One region of the Citrobacter sp. Igbk 17 genome, then DNA from elsewhere that is predicted to be linked to it. Evidence: predicted binding sites of a transcription regulator. Region 1 holds the regulator's gene; each other region holds the start of a gene.
The links. Region 1 encodes PurR, which represses purine synthesis genes. Its sites were predicted from a motif close to CANGCAAACGTTTGCNTG; they were not measured.
Positions count from the first base shown of each region.

Region 2: the regulator PurR is predicted to act here: its motif matches at 5,881-5,898, upstream of raiA (ribosome-associated translation inhibitor RaiA).
Region 3: the regulator PurR is predicted to act here: its motif matches at 3,844-3,861, upstream of purT (formate-dependent phosphoribosylglycinamide formyltransferase).

Region 1 covers NZ_JANEWI010000008.1:49,674-56,901, forward strand. The annotation lists gene NNO08_RS06910 (riboflavin synthase subunit alpha) at 1-616, shown strand, start outside; gene cfa (cyclopropane fatty acyl phospholipid synthase) at 658-1,806, opposite strand; gene punC (purine nucleoside transporter PunC) at 2,097-3,302, opposite strand; gene punR (DNA-binding transcriptional activator PunR) at 3,414-4,346, shown strand; gene purR (HTH-type transcriptional repressor PurR) at 4,343-5,368, opposite strand; gene cydH (cytochrome bd-I accessory subunit CydH) at 5,666-5,755, shown strand; gene NNO08_RS06940 (MFS transporter) at 5,933-7,102, shown strand; gene sodB (superoxide dismutase [Fe]) at 7,143-7,228, opposite strand, start outside.
Region 2 covers NZ_JANEWI010000021.1:4,440-11,667, reverse strand. The annotation lists gene dgcN (diguanylate cyclase DgcN) at 1-480, opposite strand, end outside; gene NNO08_RS13655 (YfiR family protein) at 473-991, opposite strand; gene NNO08_RS13650 (DUF2799 domain-containing protein) at 1,150-1,524, opposite strand; gene aroF (3-deoxy-7-phosphoheptulonate synthase AroF) at 1,739-2,809, shown strand; gene tyrA (bifunctional chorismate mutase/prephenate dehydrogenase) at 2,819-3,940, shown strand; gene pheA (bifunctional chorismate mutase/prephenate dehydratase) at 4,034-5,194, opposite strand; Phe leader region at 5,216-5,341, opposite strand; gene pheL (pheA operon leader peptide PheL) at 5,293-5,340, opposite strand; gene raiA (ribosome-associated translation inhibitor RaiA) at 5,444-5,782, opposite strand; gene bamD (outer membrane protein assembly factor BamD) at 6,052-6,789, opposite strand; gene rluD (23S rRNA pseudouridine(1911/1915/1917) synthase RluD) at 6,921-7,228, shown strand, end outside.
Region 3 covers NZ_JANEWI010000024.1:26,568-33,795, forward strand. The annotation lists gene exoX (exodeoxyribonuclease X) at 1-101, shown strand, start outside; gene ptrB (oligopeptidase B) at 83-2,158, opposite strand; gene NNO08_RS14870 (tellurite resistance TerB family protein) at 2,245-2,904, opposite strand; gene yebF (protein YebF) at 2,996-3,352, opposite strand; gene yebG (DNA damage-inducible protein YebG) at 3,473-3,763, opposite strand; gene purT (formate-dependent phosphoribosylglycinamide formyltransferase) at 3,896-5,074, shown strand; gene kdgA (bifunctional 4-hydroxy-2-oxoglutarate aldolase/2-dehydro-3-deoxy-phosphogluconate aldolase) at 5,177-5,818, opposite strand; gene edd (phosphogluconate dehydratase) at 5,853-7,228, opposite strand, start outside.

The DNA of each region.
Region 1 (7,228 bases):
ACTGGTGTCGATTGATGAAAAACCGAATTTTCGCACACATGTAGTGGAGTTACCTGAATACATGTTAGAAGGGCTGGAGACCGGCGCATCGGTGGCACACAACGGTTGTTGTCTGACGGTGACCGAAATTAACGGTAACCAGATAAGCTTCGATCTGATGAAAGAAACGCTGCGTATCACTAATCTGGGGGACCTGAACGTCGGGGATCTGGTCAACGTTGAACGTGCGGCAAAATTCAGCGATGAGATCGGCGGACATCTGATGTCGGGCCATATTATGACTACCGCTGAAGTATCTAAAATTCTGACCTCTGAAAATAATCGTCAGGTGTGGTTTAAAGTTCAGGATCCGTCGCTGATGAAATACATCCTGTACAAAGGATTTATCGGTATTGACGGTATTAGCCTGACGGTAGGTGAGGTAACACCGACACGTTTTTGCGTGCATTTGATTCCGGAAACTCTGGAACGTACAACGCTGGGCAAGAAAAAACTGGGTGCACGAGTCAATATCGAAATTGACCCGCAAACACAGGCCGTTGTTGATACGGTTGAACGTGTACTGACCGCGCGTGAAAGCGCGATGAGTAACGTGACTGGCGAAGCGGGCGTTTAAGTCGGAATAAAAAGCCCCCGCGAGTTCGGGGGCGATGCTGTCTAACGGGGAACGCGGAGCCCGTGTTCAACGCCACGAGAGAACACAACCTGCCACAGCTGAATGTCGCGCGCGCGAAATGCGCCAGCACACGCATTCAGGTAATAACTGAACATCCGTTTAAAACGCTCACTATAGTTGTCGGCAATTTCTGGCCAGGCGGTCATGAAACGCTCATGCCAGGCCATCAGAGTGGTATCGTAATCCGCACCAAAGTTATGCCAGTCTTCCATCACGAAATGTGGCTCGCTGGCGTTAGCAATCTGGCGAACTGACGGTAAACAGCCGTTCGGGAAGATGTACTTATTGATCCACGGATCAACATTATTGTCGGTTTTTTTAGAGCCGATGGTATGCAGCAAAAAAAGACCATCTTGCTTTAAATTGCGGTCAACTACGTCAAAATAGGTGTTGTAGTTTTTCGGTCCCACATGCTCAAACATACCAACGGAAACGATACGGTCGAACCGGTCATTCAGGTCGCGGTAGTCCTGCAGCAAAATCGTGACATCCAACCCTTCACAGCGCGTCTGCGCCATTTTTTGCTGTTCTGCTGAAATCGTCACGCCAGTCACGCTCACCCCGTATTGTGACGCCATGAACTGGGACAAGCCTCCCCAGCCGCAGCCAATATCGAGTACGCGCATACCAGGCTTCAATTGCAATTTCTCGGCAATCATTTTTAGCTTCGCCTGCTGGGCAGATTCCAGGGTATCGGCATCTTTCCAGTAGGCGCAGGAATATTGCATGTAGGGATCAAGCATGCGGGTAAAGAGATCGTTGCCAAGATCGTAGTGTTCTTTGCCAACGACCCAGGCACGTTTTTTGGTTTGTAAATTAAACAGACGGGCCGTTGCGATACGTAGCGTATCTCTGAAGTGGCGGGGGAGTTGGTTTTCAAGACCTGCACGCAGGACTTTGCTAAAAAACATATCCAGCCGATCGCATTCCCACCAGCCGTCCATATAACTTTCACCTAAACCCAACGATCCTTCCTGCAACACGCGTTTGAAAAAGTCGGGGTTTTTAACGCGAATATCTGCCGGTGCCGGGCCATTAATGGTAATGCCTGCACGGCTCAATAACTCATTGGTGATTCGGTACCAGTCATCATCCGGTACGCTGACGTCTTCTATACATGATGAACTCATAGCTTCTCCATCACTGGTCGGTGATCAGAACCTTAAAACAGCGTAGACGCTTTTTTGGGCTTTGTGAGAAATCTCACGGAATTAATCCGCGAATCTATAATCCGACGTAGAACAGAGGAAGGGAGGAACCCTTGCCGAAAAGGCCATCCATGGAAAAACGGGAACCTGCTTGTTCCCGTTACTCTATAAATCTTATCGTTTTATTAACAACCGAAAATCAGTATAGGCCTGAATTTTTGGCTATTCAACCGATAATTGTTAGCGGGCTAACTAAATGCCTGCAACAATGATTAATGTGACTCACCGTGGGCAATTTGCGCGCTCTCATCCGGCAAGGATGTGTTGTCAGTCTGTGACTGCATTTTGTAGCCTAGCGCGGCCAGCAGCACTGTCGTCAGCATAACGCTGGTGGTGGTGAGCAGCGGCGTGCTGATTAGCCACGAAACGACCAGGCTTGCCAGGAAGCATAGTCCCAGTTGCAGCGTGTTCTGCAGCGCAGCGGCACGGCCTGTAGCCTGAGGGAATGGACGCAGCGCCTGGGCGACAACGATAGGGTAGATTGCCCCGTTTGCAATGGCCATCACGCAGAATGGGATCAGGATTTCAGCCAACGCAACGTGATGAATAAAGCCAGTAGCCCAGGTGGCGATAACGCTAATGGCATACAGGATAAGTAACCACGGCAGAAGCTGGCGACCCTGCCATTTTTGCAGTGCCGCACGGCAGCCGTAACCACCGATCAAAAATGCAATAGTTTGCGGGACATAGCTCAGACCAATCACCGCCGGGCTATAGCCCATTTCACTAAGGATAAACGGTGAACCCGTCAGCCATGCGAAGAAGCTCGCGGAACATGCTGCGTAAATCAGTACATTTCCACGGTATGTTTTGGAGCGCAGCAGCGTAGCGAACGTCAGTTTATCCTGGCTATCATCGCGTGCTTTTGCCGTTGGTTTTAAGCGCAGGGCCGGCAACATCAGGAGCAGGGTAATCGCAAAAAGGGTGGCAAAAATGGCCTGCCAGGAAAAATGTACCAGGATCCAACTGCCTAATAACGGTGCAAGTGCAGGAGACAATCCGACCAGCGGCATAATGGTGGCAAAGATGCGGTTTACTTTTTGTGAAGGATAATAATCGGTAACCAGCGCCTGCCAGATAACCGAAGCCGCACAGACACCAACGGCCTGAATAAAGCGCAGCACCAGTAAGCCGGTGGCGTTTTCTACCCACAACATACCCAGGCTGCCCAGCGCGAAGATGGATAAGCCCAGCATCAAAATCGGTTTACGACCATAGTGGTCGGAGAGTGGCCCCCACAAAAGTTGTGCAACGGCAAAACCCGCTAAGAACAAACTAAGGCTGGCACTCACGGCAGAAGCGGGTGTCTGTAAATCGGACTGAATAGCAGCAAAGGCGGGCAAATACATATCCGTTGCCAGAAAACCTAGCACGCTAAGACCTGCCAGCCAGACTAAAAACCCTTTTCCTGGTTGCATTATCGTTTCTCTTTTTAGCAATAGAACATTGCCGCTGAGTGTAGTGAGTGTAATTCTCGCTGTGAAACGCTAATATTTGCTTACTGATTTCAAATTTTTTGCAGGCAGAGCATGTGGTCGGAATATTCACTTGAGGTGGTTGATGCAGTGGCGCGTAACGGTAGCTTTAGTTCCGCTGCTCAGGAGTTGCACCGCGTACCTTCGGCGGTAAGCTACACGGTGCGCCAACTGGAAGAGTGGCTGGCTGTGCCTCTTTTTGAACGCCGTCATCGGGACGTGGAATTAACGCCTGCTGGCGCGTGGTTTTTAAAAGAAGGTCGGTCTGTTATCAAAAAAATGCAGATCACCCGTCAGCAATGTCAACAAATCGCCAATGGCTGGCGAGGACAGCTGGCGATTGCGGTAGATAATATTGTGCGTCCAGAACGGACCCGACAGATGATTGTGGATTTCTACCGCCATTTCGATGATGTGGAACTTCTGGTCTTTCAGGAGGTGTTTAATGGCGTCTGGGACGCGCTGTCGGATGGTCGCGTGGAGTTAGCTATCGGAGCAACGCAGGCCATTCCGGTAGGGGGACGCTATACGTTCCGGGATATGGGAATGCTGAGCTGGAGTTGCGTGGTAGCCAGTCATCATCCGTTGGCGGCGATGCCGGGACCGATCAGTGACGATACGTTGCGCAACTGGCCATCGCTGGTACGCGAAGACACCTCCCGCACACTGCCGAAACGTATTACATGGTTGCTGGACAACCAAAAACGCGTTGTGGTTCCTGACTGGGAATCCTCGGCCACCTGCTTGTCAGCCGGACTCTGTGTCGGGATGGTACCGACGCATTTTGCAAAACCGTGGATCGATAGCGGAAAATGGGTGGCGTTACAGCTGGAAAATCCGTTCCCGGATGCCGCTTGTTGCCTGACCTGGCAGCAGAACGATACGTCGCCTGCACTGAGCTGGTTACTGGACTACCTGGGGGATAGTGAGACGCTGAATAAAGAGTGGCTGCGGGAACCGGATGAGGCTCCCGCACAACTGACTTAACGACGATAATCGCGGAATGGACCGTCGGCAACGGAACGACGTTCTACCAGGCGTGGGTGCACCTCGATAGACTGCGATTCTTCACGTTTATTCACGATTCGGTCTAACAGCATGTTGAAGGCCGTTTCACCCAGTGAATCTTTTGGCTGATGGATGGTTGTCAGCGCAGGGGTGAAGTATCGGGCGTTGCGTACGTTGTCGTAACCGATAACTGAGATATCCTGCGGTACGCGCAGTCCCATCTCGTCTGCGGCACACAGCGCACCCATCGCCATAATATCGCCACCACAGAATACGGCGGTTGGGCGATGCGACTGGGAGAGGATTTGCTGCATAGCGCGGTAGCCGGATTCAGGTTCGAAATCACCCTGGACAATCCAGTTTTCGGGAACTTTAATCAGAGCCTCTTCCATCGCTTTCATGAAGCCAGCCAGGCGGCCTGCGCCGGTATTACGCTCCATGGGACCTGGGATCACGCCGATCTCACGATGACCGCGCTCAATCAGATACCGGCCTGCCATGTAACCACCTTCAAAAGCGTTATCAATGACGGTATCGGTAAAGTCGGCTTTTGCCTCGCCCCAGTCCATGACCACCATTGGAATATGGCGATACTCTTCGAGCATGGAAAGCAGTGATTCCGGGTACTCTGAACACATTACCAACAGGCCATCTACGCGCTTTTGCGCCATCATAGACAGGTAGGCCTGCTGTTTTTCAAGACTGTTCCAGGCGTTGCCCAGAATCAGTGTGTAGCCTTTCTGGAAACAATTCTTCTCAACAGCCTCGATAATTTCGGCGAAATAGGCAGCTTCACTGCTGGTTGCCAACAAACCGATCGATTTGGTGTGATTCACCTTCAGGCTACGTGCAACTGCGCTAGGGGAGTAGTGCAGTTCTTTAATCGCTGCCCAGACAGCGTTGCGCGTTTCTTCTGCGACAAAGCGCGTTTTGTTAATTACGTGTGATACGGTTGTAGTGGAAACGTTTGCTCGCTTCGCTACATCTTTAATAGTTGCCATTACATCTCACTCCAGACCATATCCTAAGCTCCTGAGAATACTCCAGGTAAACGTTTGCCTTCACACACCCTCAACGCAACGTCAGGGTTGCGGCACGCCGGGAAAACGACACGGAACGTCAGGAAGGGGTCAATGGCCGGTACGCTAATCAAGTAAGCGTGGAATTTTGTCTGATCTTAACGAAAAGGGGAAGAGTTAAAAGCAGTTATCAATATAAATCGTGAGAGATTTTTGCTTTCAAGTGTGTAAAAATGCGCAATATCACTTTTTGTGTGGGAATAAAAAGGAGAAAACTTGATGAGCACCGATCTGAAATTTTCGTTAGTGACGACCATAATTGTTCTGGGCCTGATTGTTGCGGGTGGCCTGACTGCAGCACTGCACTGATTTCCCCCGGGGGAGTTCACTCTCCCTCATCCTTTCTGCTTGTCTTTCCCTTCCTATTTTTTGCAAATAAGCAAAAGTCTTTTGCAGTTTTGTTAACTTTATTAATTTTGCGATCAATGTCATGCTTTTGACTCTTATGATGTGTCGTGCCAAGGCTCGACGTTACGGAGTCGATAGATGAAAATAAATTATCCTTTACTGACGCTGGCGATAGGTGCGTTTGGCATTGGAACGACCGAATTCTCTCCCATGGGATTGCTACCCGTCATTGCCAAAGGCGTGGATGTTTCCATTCCGGCCGCAGGGATGTTAATCAGCGCGTATGCGGTAGGCGTGATGGTTGGCGCACCGCTGATGACCTTACTGCTGTCCCATCGTGCGCGTCGCAATGCGCTTATCTTCCTGATGGCCATTTTTACATTGGGTAATGTGCTTTCGGCGATATCTCCGGATTACACGACGCTGATGCTGTCGCGCATTTTGACCAGTCTTAACCACGGGGCATTTTTTGGCCTCGGCTCGGTTGTGGCGGCAAGCGTTGTCCCCAAACATAAACAGGCCAGCGCCGTTGCGACTATGTTTATGGGGCTAACGATCGCGAATATTGGCGGTGTTCCCGCGGCAACCTGGCTTGGGGAAACCATCGGCTGGCGTATGTCCTTTATGGCGACGGCGGGACTAGGCATTATCGCGATGGTCAGTCTGTTCTTCTCGTTACCGAAAGGCGGGGCAGGTGAGCGCCCTGATGTGCGCAAAGAACTGGCTGTATTAATGCGTCCACAAGTGGTGTCAGCTTTACTGACGACCGTTCTGGGGGCCGGAGCGATGTTTACGCTTTATACCTACATCTCACCCGTGCTGCATAGCATTACTCATGCTACGCCGGCGTTTGTCACCGGTATGCTGGTGCTGATTGGCGTTGGGTTCTCTATCGGTAACTATCTGGGCGGTAAACTGGCTGACCGTTCGGTTAACGGTACGCTGAAAGGCTTTTTATTGCTGCTGATGGTTATTATGCTGGCGATACCTTTCCTTGCACGTAATGAGCTGGGTGCGGCCGTGAGTATGGTGGTGTGGGGCGCAGCAACGTTTGCGGTGGTTCCGCCGCTGCAGATGCGTGTGATGCGCGTTGCCAGTGAGGCACCTGGATTGTCATCGTCAGTGAATATTGGCGCGTTTAATCTGGGGAATGCCCTGGGAGCGGCCGCCGGTGGGGCGGTAATTTCCGGAGGGTTGGGCTACAGTTTCGTCCCGGTAATGGGGGCGATTGTGGCGGGACTTGCGCTACTGCTGGTCTTTGTCTCGGCAAGAAAGCAAGCGGAAGAAGTCTGCAACGCAACGAATTAAAAACAAAAACGCAGAAGGGAACCCCTTCTGCGTTGTCATTTTATGCTGCGAAGTTTTTCGCAACAAATTCCCAGTTCACCAGTGCCCAGAAGTGTTCCAGGTAGCCAGGACGGGCATTACGATAAT
Region 2 (7,228 bases), on a different contig from region 1:
GGCTAGCGACAAATAAATAAAATGGCTAATAACGCTATCGCGGGCAATCAAGCGCACCTCACCAATAACGTCTCCATTGTGCAAAATGGGCTGAGTCACCGGTTGCGGGAACAGCCAGTGGCTGATGATGCTGCTGATTTTGTCAGTGGTATCCTGCGCGTCATAGTGCCAGGTGGCGATCACTTTCTGCTTTTGATTGCGGACCTCTGCAACTGAAAATTGCCCTTGCTGCCCCAATGCAGCCAGCGTTTCCGATGCTGCGACACTATCCGAAAAGACTAATGCTGCTTCGAGCGTGCGGGTCATGGTTGCTGCCGTGAGATCCAGGTTCTTTTGTGCGTATTGCTTCAAAGCCAGCACAGAAGAAATGCTAAGCAGCAGCCAAATCAGCGTCATGGTTACCAGTACGCTGACGATGCTGATACGCCGTAGTGTCCGCTTAAACGTTGGGCGTTTTATGGGAGAAGGACCCTTATTCATGCTTTTTATTCCGCGCAAGCATCAATACGTCCGGACTCACCCTTACACCGCTGCGTGACAGGGAATCCATATTTACGGAAAATCTCACGTCTTCATCTTTAATTATGAGGCAAAAAGCGCTGCCAATAACGCATTCGGGATTCTGTTCGGCAATTAATAACAATGCCTTAGTAGGATATTTATTCTTTAATTCCGCCTGATATGTAGGGCTTTCTTTTCCAAAATAAAAGCCATCACACTGCGCAACTAAAACTTCTTGTTCCGTATGAATGATGACAGGAAGATAGGGTAGTGCTCCTGCTCGGGTATCTTCCAGCACGCTGGAAAAGCGCGAAGAAGAGAATATACACAGTTTTGGTGGCCCTGAAAGTGCGGGCCAGCGTGTATAACTGACGATACCGGAAACCATAGAGCGCACAGATTTTGCCTCTTCCGTAACGCTGTGAGCGTACAGAGGTAATCCGGTCAGAAGCAGTGCCAGTAGAAGTATGAGTCGGTAAGAAAAGCTCATGAATAGGTACCTACCAGCGTTTGCCGTAATGCGTCGATATACATTCAAGATCGTTTGCAACAAAATAACATTATTTTCCCAGGGCGTCATTATTCCTGGAATGAGTGTATTGAGTATTTAAGCTAAATCTCATTAATTTATAAAATTTAAGCTCTTGTTTAATTTAACCTTGTTGAGGCCGCACCTTCATTTGCTCCTTTTTGCCATGCGTCATGTAACTGGCTGACATTGTCTACCGTGTCGCAACTGGCAGGGAAGGTTTTTCCGGTCAATCCTCTTGCGTAAACAAAGTCCTGCTGACAGGTTTTCCTTTGTCCTTCGGCGTACCCTTTAAGATATTGGGCGCGATCGACCTCTGGGTCATTGTAGTTGTCGGCAAGTGTCTCGTTATCTTTAACGACATAGCCTGAAATGGCATCTTGTATCCCGGCATCAAACCAGTCGGTACCTGTCCAGGTGGGGGAGAAAGTATAGGGATCTATCTGACATCCGCTGAGAAATAATACAAATAAGGTACAGATGAGTTGCTTCATTGCCTGTTCTCCCCGTTTTTTTAAAGCATAGCGGATTCATATATAGAAGTGTGTAAATTTAAATGTACGTTGTCTTGCGGTGTTTTTGCTGAAAAATTGCTTGGTGTAAATAAAAATTTACGGAATGTGGATTGAAATCTTTACCTGTTGTGTTATCGTGATTACCTCCTCGCTGAGGAAAACTATCGCAAACGAGCTAAACAGGATCACCATCATGCAAAAAGACGCGCTGAACAACGTACACATTACCGACGAACAGGTTCTGATGACCCCAGAGCAGCTTAAAGCGGAATTTCCGCTGAGCCTCGCACAGGAGGCGCAAATCGCTCAGTCGCGTAAAACCATTTCAGACATTATCTCTGGCCGCGACCCGCGACTGCTGGTGGTGTGTGGTCCATGCTCGATTCACGATCCTGAAGCGGCTATTGAGTACGCTCGTCGATTTAAAGCCCTTGCCGCAGAGGTCAGCGATAGCCTCTACCTGGTGATGCGCGTCTATTTTGAAAAGCCCCGTACCACCGTCGGCTGGAAAGGGTTGATTAACGATCCTCATATGGATGGCTCTTTTGATGTTGAAGCGGGTCTGAAAATTGCGCGTCAATTGCTGCTTGAATTGGTGAATATGGGGCTACCGCTGGCAACAGAAGCGTTAGATCCAAACAGCCCGCAATACCTGGGCGATCTGTTTAGCTGGTCAGCTATCGGTGCACGTACCACTGAATCACAGACGCATCGTGAAATGGCTTCTGGTCTTTCCATGCCGGTTGGTTTTAAGAATGGTACGGATGGGAGCCTGGCGACGGCAATTAATGCTATGCGCGCCGCAGCACAATCACACCGCTTTGTGGGTATTAACCAGGCGGGGCAGGTTGCACTGCTGCAAACGCAGGGTAACCCAGATGGTCACGTGATCCTGCGCGGTGGTAAAGCGCCGAACTACAGCCCGGCTGATGTCGCCCAGTGCGAAAAAGAGATGGAGCAGGCAGGACTACGACCTTCTCTGATGGTAGATTGCAGTCATGGTAATTCCAATAAAGATTACCGTCGCCAGCCAGCCGTGGCTGAATCTGTGATTGCCCAAATCAAAGATGGCAATCGCTCGATCATCGGCTTGATGATTGAAAGTAATATTCACGAAGGCAACCAGTCCTCCGAACAGCCACGCAGCGAAATGAAATACGGTGTCTCCGTAACTGATGCCTGCATTAGCTGGGAAATGACGGATGCGCTACTGCGTGAAATTAGTCAAGATTTAAACGGCCAGCTGACGGCGCGTGTAGCATAAGAGGTTGGTATGGTTGCTGAATTGACCGCATTGCGCGATCAAATTGATGAAGTTGATAAGGCATTGCTGGATTTACTGGCACGCCGTCTGGACCTGGTTGCCGAAGTCGGTGAAGTCAAAAGCCGCTTTGGGTTGCCGATCTACGTACCAGAGCGGGAAGCTACAATGCTGGCTTCCCGCCGCGCAGAAGCTGAAGCGCTGGGGGTGCCGCCAGATCTGATCGAAGATGTATTGCGTCGGGTTATGCGCGAGTCTTATTCCAGTGAGAATGACAAAGGCTTTAAGACGCTTTGCCCTTCTTTGCGTCCGGTGGTGATCGTCGGTGGTGGCGGGCAGATGGGGCGGCTGTTCGAGAAGATGCTGACGCTGTCTGGCTATCAGGTGCGGATACTGGAACAGCAGGACTGGGAGCGCGCCACTGAGATCGTCGCCGATGCAGGCATGGTGATCGTCAGTGTGCCGATCCACGTTACCGAACAGGTAATCGCGAAATTACCGCGCCTGCCGTCTGATTGTATTCTGGTCGATCTGGCCTCGGTGAAAAATGGCCCTCTGCAGGCGATGCTGGCGGCACACGACGGTCCGGTTGTGGGGTTACACCCGATGTTTGGTCCGGACAGCGGCAGCCTGGCAAAACAGGTCGTGGTTTGGTGTGATGGGCGGCAGCCGGAAGCCTATCAGTGGTTCCTTGAGCAGATTCAGGTTTGGGGCGCGAGACTGCATCGGATTAGCGCCGTTGAGCACGACCAGAATATGGCGTTTATTCAAGCGCTACGTCACTTTGCGACATTTGCTTACGGGCTGCATTTAGCGGAGGAGAATGTGCAACTGGAGCAATTGCTGGCCCTTTCTTCACCTATTTACCGTCTTGAACTGGCAATGGTTGGTCGTCTGTTTGCCCAGGACCCTCAGCTCTATGCCGATATTATTATGTCGTCAGAGAGTAATCTTGCGCTCATCAAACGTTATTACCAACGTTTTGGCGAAGCGATTGGTTTGCTGGAGCAGGGGGATAAGCAGGCTTTTATCGACAGTTTCCGTAAGGTGGAACACTGGTTTGGCGACTATGCGCAGCGCTTCCAGAGTGAAAGTCGCACCTTGTTGCGCCAGGCCAACGATAGCCGTCAATAAGCAAGATGCCTGATGGCGGCTTCGCCTTCTCGGCCTACAAAAATCGCCTGAATTGTAGGCCGGATAAGCGCAGCACCATCCGGCATTGTCACGTTAGCTCGGGTCGACCGGCACCACGTTTTCACTCGGATAACATCCCAATACTTTCATCGAACGCGTAATCTCCCCCAACTCCTTCAGGGCTTTTTGCATCTGGGATGATTCCAGGTTGGCCTGGATATCGAGATAAAACATCTCTTCCCACGGATTGCCGTGAATCGGGCGGGATTCCAGCTTGGTCATAATCAGATTATGGTTACGCAGTACCAGCAGCGCTTCAACCAGCGCACCTGCCTGTTGTCCTGTCGCCATCAGCAACGTTGTTTTCGCTGGAACCTGGTCAGAAACATTGATTGCTTTACGTGCCAGAACCACGAAGCGGGTAATGTTTTGCGTCTGATTAGCTTCAATATGCTCAAGTACCTGCAGACCATGCAATACACCACCGGCTTCGCTCCCCAGGGCTGCTACGCGTGGTGAGTTAGCCTGGGCGACCTTTTCCATCGCAGCTGAAGTGCTTTCAGTGTATTCAATCTTCCAGTGCGGGTAGCGGTTCAGGAACTTGCTGCATTGTTGGAACGGTTGCGGGTGGCTGTATACCGTGTCGATGCTCTCCAGATCGGTTGTTCCCGACACCAGTACGCAATGGTCGATAGTAATCGTCATCTCTCCGACGATAGAGAGGCTGGTGTGCTGCAGAAGATCGTAAACGTCATTAATCGCACCGGAACTGGTGTTTTCAATAGGCACTACCGCGTAGTCTGCCTGTCCGGTTTCAACCTGATTAAAGATATCGGCAAATTTCGCGCAGCCGCTTTCAATAAACTGCTCAAAATGACGTGCGGCGTACTGACGTGCTGCAAGGTGTGAGTAAGACCCTTTTGGTCCCAGGAAGGCAACACGAGCGGAATGCGGGTTGATCTTGTTCAGATGCTGCTGAAGGAGCGCCTGCTGGGTCAGGACGGAGTCTTCGATAATAAGCTGGAACAAGCGCGTGATGTAGTGGGCATCGAGGTGATGTGCTTTACCAAGCTGAATTAAACGGTCCAGTAGGTCGCGTTCCCGATCAATATCGCGTACCGGGCGATGAGACAGCAACTTGGCTTTACCGACTTCTACCGCCAGACCACGTCGTTCTGCCAGCAGGGCCAGTAATTTTTCATCCAGCGAGCTGATCTTTTCTCGCAGCGCCAGTAATGGGTTTTCCGATGTCATAGTGTTGCCTTTCTTGTTATCAATAAAAAAGCCCCCCGTTGTGGGAGGCCTTATTGTTCGTCTTCGCATTCTTTATCACACGACGAAACGCCTCCCATTCAGGGGAAGGTAAAAAAGAATGCGAAGAAGAACGGGACAAGTTTCATGTAATTTTCCTTTGGCTACATCAGTAAAGTACCCGTACTGTTTTCACCCTGTCAACAAAAAACGCGCCCGAAGGCGCGTTGGCGATACACTCAATGTAAGGGACTACTCTTCTTCTGCTTCGACGAAGTTGGCGTCTTTTACTGAAGTTGTTGCACGACGGGCTTCGCCTTTGTGCTGCACTTTATTGAGCTGCCGTTCCAGCTTGTTGATCAAATCGTTAATGGCGGTGTACATATCCTCGTGTTTTGCGCTGGCGACCAGATGTCCATTCGGGGTGTTGATGGTGGCATCAGCAATGAAACCCTGTGGCTCCTTAGACAGAATGATATGTGGATTAATCAGATGAGTTTGCCATTTATCCAGTTTGGAGAGACGGTCTGCGACATGCTGGCGAATTGCCGGAGTAATTTCCATTTGTTTACTGGTAATGTTCATTGTCATAAATTTTACCTCTTGTCTTTCCCGTCTTGGTGATTCCAGCATACCGTTCCTAATGTCAAAATGTGTGATCTAAATCACATTATTTTGTCGCTTTTTGTCAAGAAAACCTTTTTGTGAGGCACCGCAGGAACAGGCGATTTTTTACTTGAGGAATACCTGAAAGCAGGCCATATTTGATAGGATGCGTCGCAGCTAAACCGCTTCAGTTGTGGCGTTAACGAATAAAAAAACGGCAGCCCAGTGGCTGCCGTTTTGCATTCTGAGGTCAATCAGGTGTTGCTGCTGTTAGCGGCAATGATTTTCGCTACTTTTTCTGCCTGGGCATTCATCTGCATTTGGCGATAAGCGTTTTCCATCAACGGCAGGGCATCACGCGTTGCCTGGGTATCCGGATAGTCGCGCAGCATACCTTCCACACGGTTCACGACTGCAACCCATGCGCCACGGGCGGTATAGTACTCAGCAACAGAGTATTCATACTTCGCCAGACGATCTTTCAGGAATACCAGACGCTTAGTGGCATCGGTTGTGTACTGGCTGTTCGGATAACCACGTACCAGTTTGGAAAAGTCATTAAACGCAGCTCGGGCATGCTGTGGATCGCGATCGCTACGATCGACGCCAAAGAATCCTTGCAGTGCGCTATCGTCCAGCGCCATATTGGTCAGGCCACGCATGTACATGACATAATCAATGTTAGGGTGAGTTGGGTTCAGACGAATAAAACGATCGATGGCAGCCTGAGCAAGTGGCAGATCGGCGTTTTTGTAGTAGGCGTAGATGAGATCTAATTGCACCTGCTGAGAATACGGTCCAAATGGATAACGGTTATCCAACGCTTCCAATTGCGTTATTGCCTGTTTCCAGTTACCGTCCTGCAGCTTTTGCTGAGCAGTCGCGTAGATTTCATTTGGCGGATTATCGGGCACCTCTTCCTTTGAACCAGAGCAACCCGCCAAAAACAGGCTCAACGTGGCTGCTGCCACCAGATATTTCATGCGCGTCATGACGTTTTGACTTTCCTCAAAATGTAATACGGGAGATTCTCTGTTCCTGCTCCCGGTTAAGACCAGCTACAATAGCACACTATATTAAACGGCAAAGCCGTAAAACCCAACGTTAAACGAAGAAGCAGTTTATGGCACAACGAGTAGAACTCACCGCAACAGTCTCCGAAAATCAGCTTGGTCAACGCTTAGATCAGGCTTTGGCCGAATTGTTCCCTGATTATTCGCGATCGCGCATAAAAGAATGGATCCTCGACCAGCGCGTACTGGTAAATGGCAATCTTTGCGATAAGCCGAAAGAAAAAGTGTTAGGTGGAGAGCGTGTCTCCATCAATGCTGAAATTGATGAAGAGATTCGTTTTGAAGCTCAGGATATCCCGCTGGATATCGTTTATGAAGATGACGACATTCTCGTCATCAACAAACCACGTGATCTGGT
Region 3 (7,228 bases), on a different contig from region 1:
CTGAACGCGATCCGGGCTATTTGCGCTGGCTGTTTAATAACCTTGACAATATGAGCCCGGAATTGCGCCTAACGCTGAAACACTATCTGGATAACGCCTGAGTTGCCGCCTGATCAGGCAGTGTTCCCTGCGCGAGACCAATTAAAAAAGCGAACTCGAGGGCCACACCTTCATAGGATTTATAACGTCCGGATTTACCGCCATGCCCGGAGTCCATGTCCGTACACAATAGCAACAGATGATCGTCTGTTTTCATTTCACGCAGTTTCGCCACCCACTTCGCCGGTTCCCAGTATTGCACCTGGGAATCGTGTAACCCTGTGGTAACCAACAGATGCGGATAATCCTGTGCGGTGACATTATCGTATGGGCTGTAGCTTTTCATGTAGGTGTAATATTCTTTGTCCTGCGGATTACCCCACTCTTCAAACTCACCGGTTGTCAGCGGAATTGACTCATCCAGCATGGTGGTCACCACATCGACAAACGGCACCTGGGCAATAACACCGTGAAAAAGTGTCGGACGCTCGTTGATGGCAACACCCATCAGCATCCCCCCGGCGCTTCCTCCCATCCCATAACACAATGAAGGTGATCCATAACCCAGTTTGAGCAGTGCATCACAGACGTCAAGATAGTCATTGAAGGTATTTTTCTTGCGCAGAAATTTACCATCTTCATACCATTGCTGCCCCAATTCACCACCGCCACGCACGTGGGCGATCGCGTACACAAAGCCACGATCCAATAAGCTTAAGCGGCTGCTGCTGAAATCAGCGTCCATGCTTGCGCCATATGAACCATAGCCGTACACCAATAATGGATTTTTCCCTTTACGGAAATGCTGCTTGTGGTAGACCAGCGAGACAGGTACCTCTGTACCATCGCGCGCGGTTATCCACACGTGTTCACTGCGGTAATTTGCAGCGTCGAAACCGGGGACAGTGGTCTGCTTAAGTACACGACGCTCGCCAGTATCCATATCCAGCTCGAACAGTGTGTCCGGCGTAGTCATGGAAGAATAGCCATAGCGCAGGCGCGATGTCTCCGGCTCGGGATTATAAGCCAGCCAGGTCACATAGGCGGGATCGTCAAAGGCAATCCCTATTACTTCGCGCGTTTTGCGATTGATCTGCCGCAGGCTGGTTAAACCCTGTTGCCGTTCTTCCACCACCAGCCAGTCGGTGAACAGCGTAAAGCCCTCCAGCATGACACTGTCACGCGCAGGGATTAGCGTCTCCCAGGCGTGTTCGTCTCGTACTCGGGTACGGTACAGACCGAAGTTTTTACCCTGACGGTTTGAGCGCAGATAAAACGCGTGCTGATAATGATCGAGACTGTATTCATGGTCTTTCCGACGCGTCAAAAAGACCAGTGGCTCGGCATCAGCCAGTTCTGCATCAATGAGCAAAACCTCGCTGGTGGTTGCACTCGCAATATGAATAACAACATAGTGCTGCGAGGTGGTTTTATGCAGACTGACATAAAACATATCATCAGCCTCTTCATACACCAGCTCATCATCAGTGGATGGTGAACCGACAGTATGCCGCCAGACCTGATACGGCAGCAATGTGGTTTCATGCTTGCGGACATAATAGAAAGTCTGCGAGTCGTTGGCCCAGACTAATTCCGGCTCGACGTTTTCAAGTACCTCCGGGTACCAGTTACCCGTTTGTAAGTTGCGAAAGCGCACGCCATATTGCCGGCGGGAAAGGTAATCCTCCGCCAGCGCCATAATGGTATTATCCGGTGATATTGCCAGACCACCTAATGTATAGAATTCGCTATGGGCTGCGCGCTGGTTTCCATCCAGCAAGGTATCCCATTCATCCCACTCTTCACTGAGAGCAGACTGGCGCTGATAAATGGCATATTCACACCCCGGCTCAAAGATATGGCGGTAGCGGTACCCATTTTTCACATACGGTGCGGACACATCCTGAGGGGGAATACGGTCGATAATCTCTTTCAGAACACGATCCTGCAAAGCTTGCTGCGAAGCCATCACCTGGCGGCCATACGCATTTTCTTGTTGCAGGTAATTCAATACTTCTGGCTGTGAGCGGGTGTCATCTCGCAGCCAGTAATAATTATCAACACGAGTATCGCCATGCTGCGTCATGGCGTGGGGGATACGAGGAGCTTTAGGTAGCATGTCATTGTTCTTTTGCTTAAACATTCTATAAGGGTGGCAAAAGTCAGCAATGATGCAAGCGAAACATGCTCCTGCGCAGTAACTATTTAACCCGGCAGAGCCTGTTTTTGTTGCTTAAGATCCTGCTCAATCCCTTCGCGAACATCCTGCGGGATCTTCAACGCATCACCCAACGCATTCAGATAACTGCGCTCCATAAAGTGGTCGATATCAATTGCCGCACAGCTCAGGAAGTAAATTTCCAGTGCCTCTTCTTCATTACGGACCCCCTGAGCCAGACGCTGCGGGTCGAGTGGTTGTTCAATCGCACGCTCAATCAGAACACGCCCCTGCTCTTCGACACCTGCTTCACGGAGTTGATGTTCAATGGCCGCACGCTCTTTAGCATCGATATGCCCATCGCTTTTCGCCGCAAAAACCAGCGCCAGGATCAGACGCTCAGTTCGCTCATCCAGCGGTGAGCTCTGTGCACCAAATTGTGGTTCCCCCTGATGCGCCGCACGAACCTTATCTTTGTACTTGTTCCATAACACCGTGCCGGCCACTGCGCCCCCACCGACCAGCAGCGCACTGGTTCCGTATTTACTGAGTAATTTACGTGAGGATTTGTTAGCAACCAGTAATCCTGCCAGACCGCCTAGCGCGCCAGGCACCAGCAGTTTGCTAAGCCCTTGTTCACCAGAAGATGTCGCAGATGATGCTTTTTGCCCAAGAAGAGATTGTAGTTGATTCAGCCAGTTAGCCATTTTGCCCCTCAAGTACAGACGAATAATCATCAAAGCGTACCCGAGGGGATGTCAGGAAGTGTTCAGGTCATCAAAAGATGTGCAAATTCAGCTACTGACGCACCTGATACTCTGCTGTGCCAGCTTTGCAATCAAGCTTTACCTGATATTGAATGTCGCTGCTTTTGCCGCGCACGGTCAGGGGGACTGTCCACTGCCCATCTTTACCGACAATATCCTGCGGATTGGCCCACGCTACCGGGTCAAGCTGACCAAGTTTCTTTTGATCGTCGGCCCAGCGCACAATGCGATTCTGCAGATAATCACGTTTTACGCTGGCCGCGATACCATCAGCATCCAGGCCTTCACAGTTTGGAAACTTAACTGACTTACTTTCCGTATTCGCCGCAAATACTGATACGCTGGCAGATAATAACAGCAGGCTCAACAGCGCTCTTTTTTTATACATTCTTTTCTCCTTATCTCCCCTTCGTCCTTCAGGCCGCAGACCCGCGGTGTGAAGGCTGTCAGAGATTGCACAATGATTCAGGGAAAAGCATGGTACAAAATATCAGGAGCGCAAGTCGCTTCAGGCCGCCTGGGTATCATCCTCAGCAGATGTGTCGCTGTCGACCACCTGTGGAGAAGGCAGCTTGCCGTTTTTCAGGATGGCGCTTAGCACCTCTTTTTGCTCAGCAAGCCACAGAGAAAGCGCTTCACGCTGCTCATCTTCCAGCGCTACCGGTGATTGTTCCAGCCATGTGTCGAGCAGATCGGCTGTATCGAGCATCTTGTCATACGCATCGGCTTCCTTTTTGCTGGTAAACGACATTTTTTCCTCACCTTCCCGAATGACTACGTATTTAACTTCAACCGCCATTTTTGCAGCCTCTTAAATTACCTGTATTTATATACAGCATATTCTTTTTCATCCCTGAAATCAACCTGGTAATAAAGACAGACGCAAACGTTTTCGTATATACTGCGCCTAGTTGAAACAGGGGATTAATTTATGACGTTATTAGGCACAGCACTGCGTCCTGCAGCAACGCGTGTGATGTTATTAGGTTCAGGTGAACTGGGTAAAGAAGTGGCGATTGAATGCCAACGCCTGGGTGTGGAAGTCATTGCCGTGGATCGTTACCCCGACGCACCAGCGATGCACGTTGCTCATCGTTCCTACGTCATCAACATGTTGGATGGCGATGCATTGCGCCAGGTAGTCGAACATGAAAAACCACATTTTATCGTGCCAGAAATTGAAGCCATCGCCACAGATATTCTGGTAAAACTGGAGCAGGAAGGCCTGAACGTAGTGCCTTGTGCACGTGCGACTCAACTGACCATGAACCGGGAAGGCATCCGTCGCCTCGCCGCCGACGAGTTATCTTTACCAACATCATCTTTCCGCTTCGCCGACAGTGAAATGCGTTTTCGCGAGGCCGTAGAAGAAATCGGTTATCCCTGCATCGTAAAACCGGTAATGAGTTCTTCTGGTAAAGGACAGAGCTTTATCCGCTCCGCCGAACAGCTAACCGAAGCCTGGAACTATGCCCAACAGGGTGGGCGGGCTGGCGCCGGGCGTGTTATCGTCGAAGGCGTGGTGAATTTCGATTTTGAAATCACACTGCTGACCGTCAGCGCCATTGACGGCGTACATTTTTGCGCACCGGTAGGTCATCGCCAGGAAGACGGCGACTATCGCGAATCCTGGCAGCCGCAGCAGATGAGCGAACTGGCGTTAGCCCGGGCGCAGGAGATTGCCCGGAAAGTGGTACTGGCATTGGGCGGCCACGGATTATTTGGTGTGGAGCTGTTTGTCTGCGGTGACGACGTCATTTTCAGCGAAGTCTCCCCTCGCCCGCACGACACGGGTATGGTGACGCTGATTTCTCAGGATCTGTCTGAGTTTGCCCTGCACGTGCGTGCATTCCTTGGTCTTCCCGTTGGCGCAATCCGCCAGTATGGTCCGTCAGCGTCAGCGGTGATCCTGCCGCAGCTAAGCAGTCAAAACGTTACCTTTGATAATGTGGATGCTGCCGTTGGCGCGGGTTTGCAGATACGTCTGTTTGGTAAACCCGAGATCGACGGTACGCGTCGTTTAGGTGTCGTGCTGGCAACGGCAGAAAGTGTTGAAGAGGCGGTTGAACGCGCGAAAAACGCGGCTGCACAGGTAAAAGTGGCAGGTTAAAACCGGACCCGTAGACCGGATGAGGCAGTAACCCCCCATCCGGCAAAGCCCGATATCGGCGCTAACGCCTATTATCGGGCCTTCGGTTTACACATTGATAGCTTACTGCTTCGCGCCTTCCACCGCTTCGCGAGCCAGTTTGGTAATACGATCGTAATCACCCGCTTCCAGCGCATCCGCCGGAACCAGCCAGGAACCGCCAATGCACAGCACGCTTTTCAGGGCCAGGTAATCACGGTAGTTCGCCGGGGAGATACCGCCAGTCGGGCAGAAACGAACCTGAGAGAATGGACCCGCGATTGCCTGCAGTGCTTTCGTACCGCCGTTCGCTTCAGCCGGGAAGAATTTGAACTCTTTCAAGCCGTAGTCCATACCCAGCATCAGTTCAGAAACGGTGCTGATACCAGGGATCAGCGGAATCGTCCCTTCGGTTGCTGCTTTCAGCAGCGGCTCGGTCAGACCCGGGCTAATCGCAAACTGAGCGCCAGCCGCAGTAACTTCAGCCAGTTGCTGTGGATTCAGCACAGTACCCGCACCGACGATAGCATCCGGTACTTCTTTCGCGATTGCACGAATAGCATCCATCGCACATGCGGTACGTAACGTCACTTCCAGAACGCGCACGCCCCCTGCAACTAACGCTTTTGCCATCGGCACAGCGTGTTCCAGTTTGTTAACCACAATAACCGGTACAACCGGGCCAGTGGTCAGGATTGCTTCTGCACTTGTCTTCCAGTTTTTCATCAGAGTTTTCTCTCGCCTGATTACAAATTAAGTCTTAAAAAGTGATACAGGTTGCGCCCTGCTCCGCACCGGACAGCTTTTCACGCAACGCGCTGAACATTTCACGCCCGGTACCCACGCGCGAAGCGCTAAGGTCAGGAATGTGAGGCTGACGGGAGGCAAGTTCCTCTTCATCAACCAGCAGCGTCAATTCACCTGTCTGTCCATTCACACGAATGATGTCGCCATCGCGCACTTTCGCCAGCAGCCCGCCATCGTAGGCTTCTGGGGTTACATGGATTGCTGAAGGCACTTTACCTGAAGCACCTGAAAGTCGTCCATCAGTAACTAACGCAATTTTGAAACAACGGTCCAATAATACACCAAGTGGCGGCATGAGTTTATGTAATTCTGGCATTCCGTTCGCTTTTGGTCCCTGATGGCGCACAACAACCACACAATCCCGGTCAAGCAGACCCGCATCAAATGCCGGTAACACATCATGTTGACTTTCGAAGACCACGGCAGGCGCTTCAATCACTTGATTTTCAACTGGAACAGCTGAGGTTTTCATCACCGCACGCCCCAGATTGCCACTCAGTACTTTAGTGCCGCCGTGATGGGAGAATGGCTGGTCAAAGGCAGCAATCACATTGCTGTCCAGCGATTTTTCCGCGCCTTCGCGCCAGTCCAGTTCACCGTTATTCAGCCACGGCTCCAGGGTATAACGCGATAAACCGAATCCGGCCACGGTATTCACATCTTCATGTAACAGACCCGCGTTCAGCAGTTCACGCATTAGTACAGGCACACCGCCAGCAGCCTGGAAATGGTTAATGTCTGCCGGGCCATTCGGGTACAAACGCGCCATCAGCGGCACGATATCGGACAGGTCGGAGAAGTCATCCCAGTTAATCAGAATACCGGCTGCACGCGCCATAGCCACAAGGTGCATCGTATGGTTGGTTGAACCGCCGGTCGCCAGCAGTGCCACAATACCGTTCACTACCACTTTTTCATCGATCATTTTACCGATCGGCATCCACTCGTTACCGTTACCGGTCAGACGTGTTACCTGACGGGCTGCCGCTGCAGTCAATGCTTCACGCAGTGGTGCATCCGGGTGCACAAAAGAAGAGCCTGGCAACTGCATGCCCATAAACTCCACGACCATCTGGTTAGTGTTAGCGGTGCCGTAAAACGTACAGGTACCCGGTGCATGATAAGACGCAGCCTCGGATTCGAGCAGTGCCATACGATCTACTTTGCCTTCGGCATACAGTTGACGAATACGCACTTTCTCTTTGTTCGCCAGGCCACTCGCCATCGGGCCTGAAGGGATGAAGATTGAAGGCAGATGACCGAAGGAAAGCGCCGCCATGACCAGGCCCGGGACAATCTTGTCACATACGCCAAGGAACAGCGCACCAT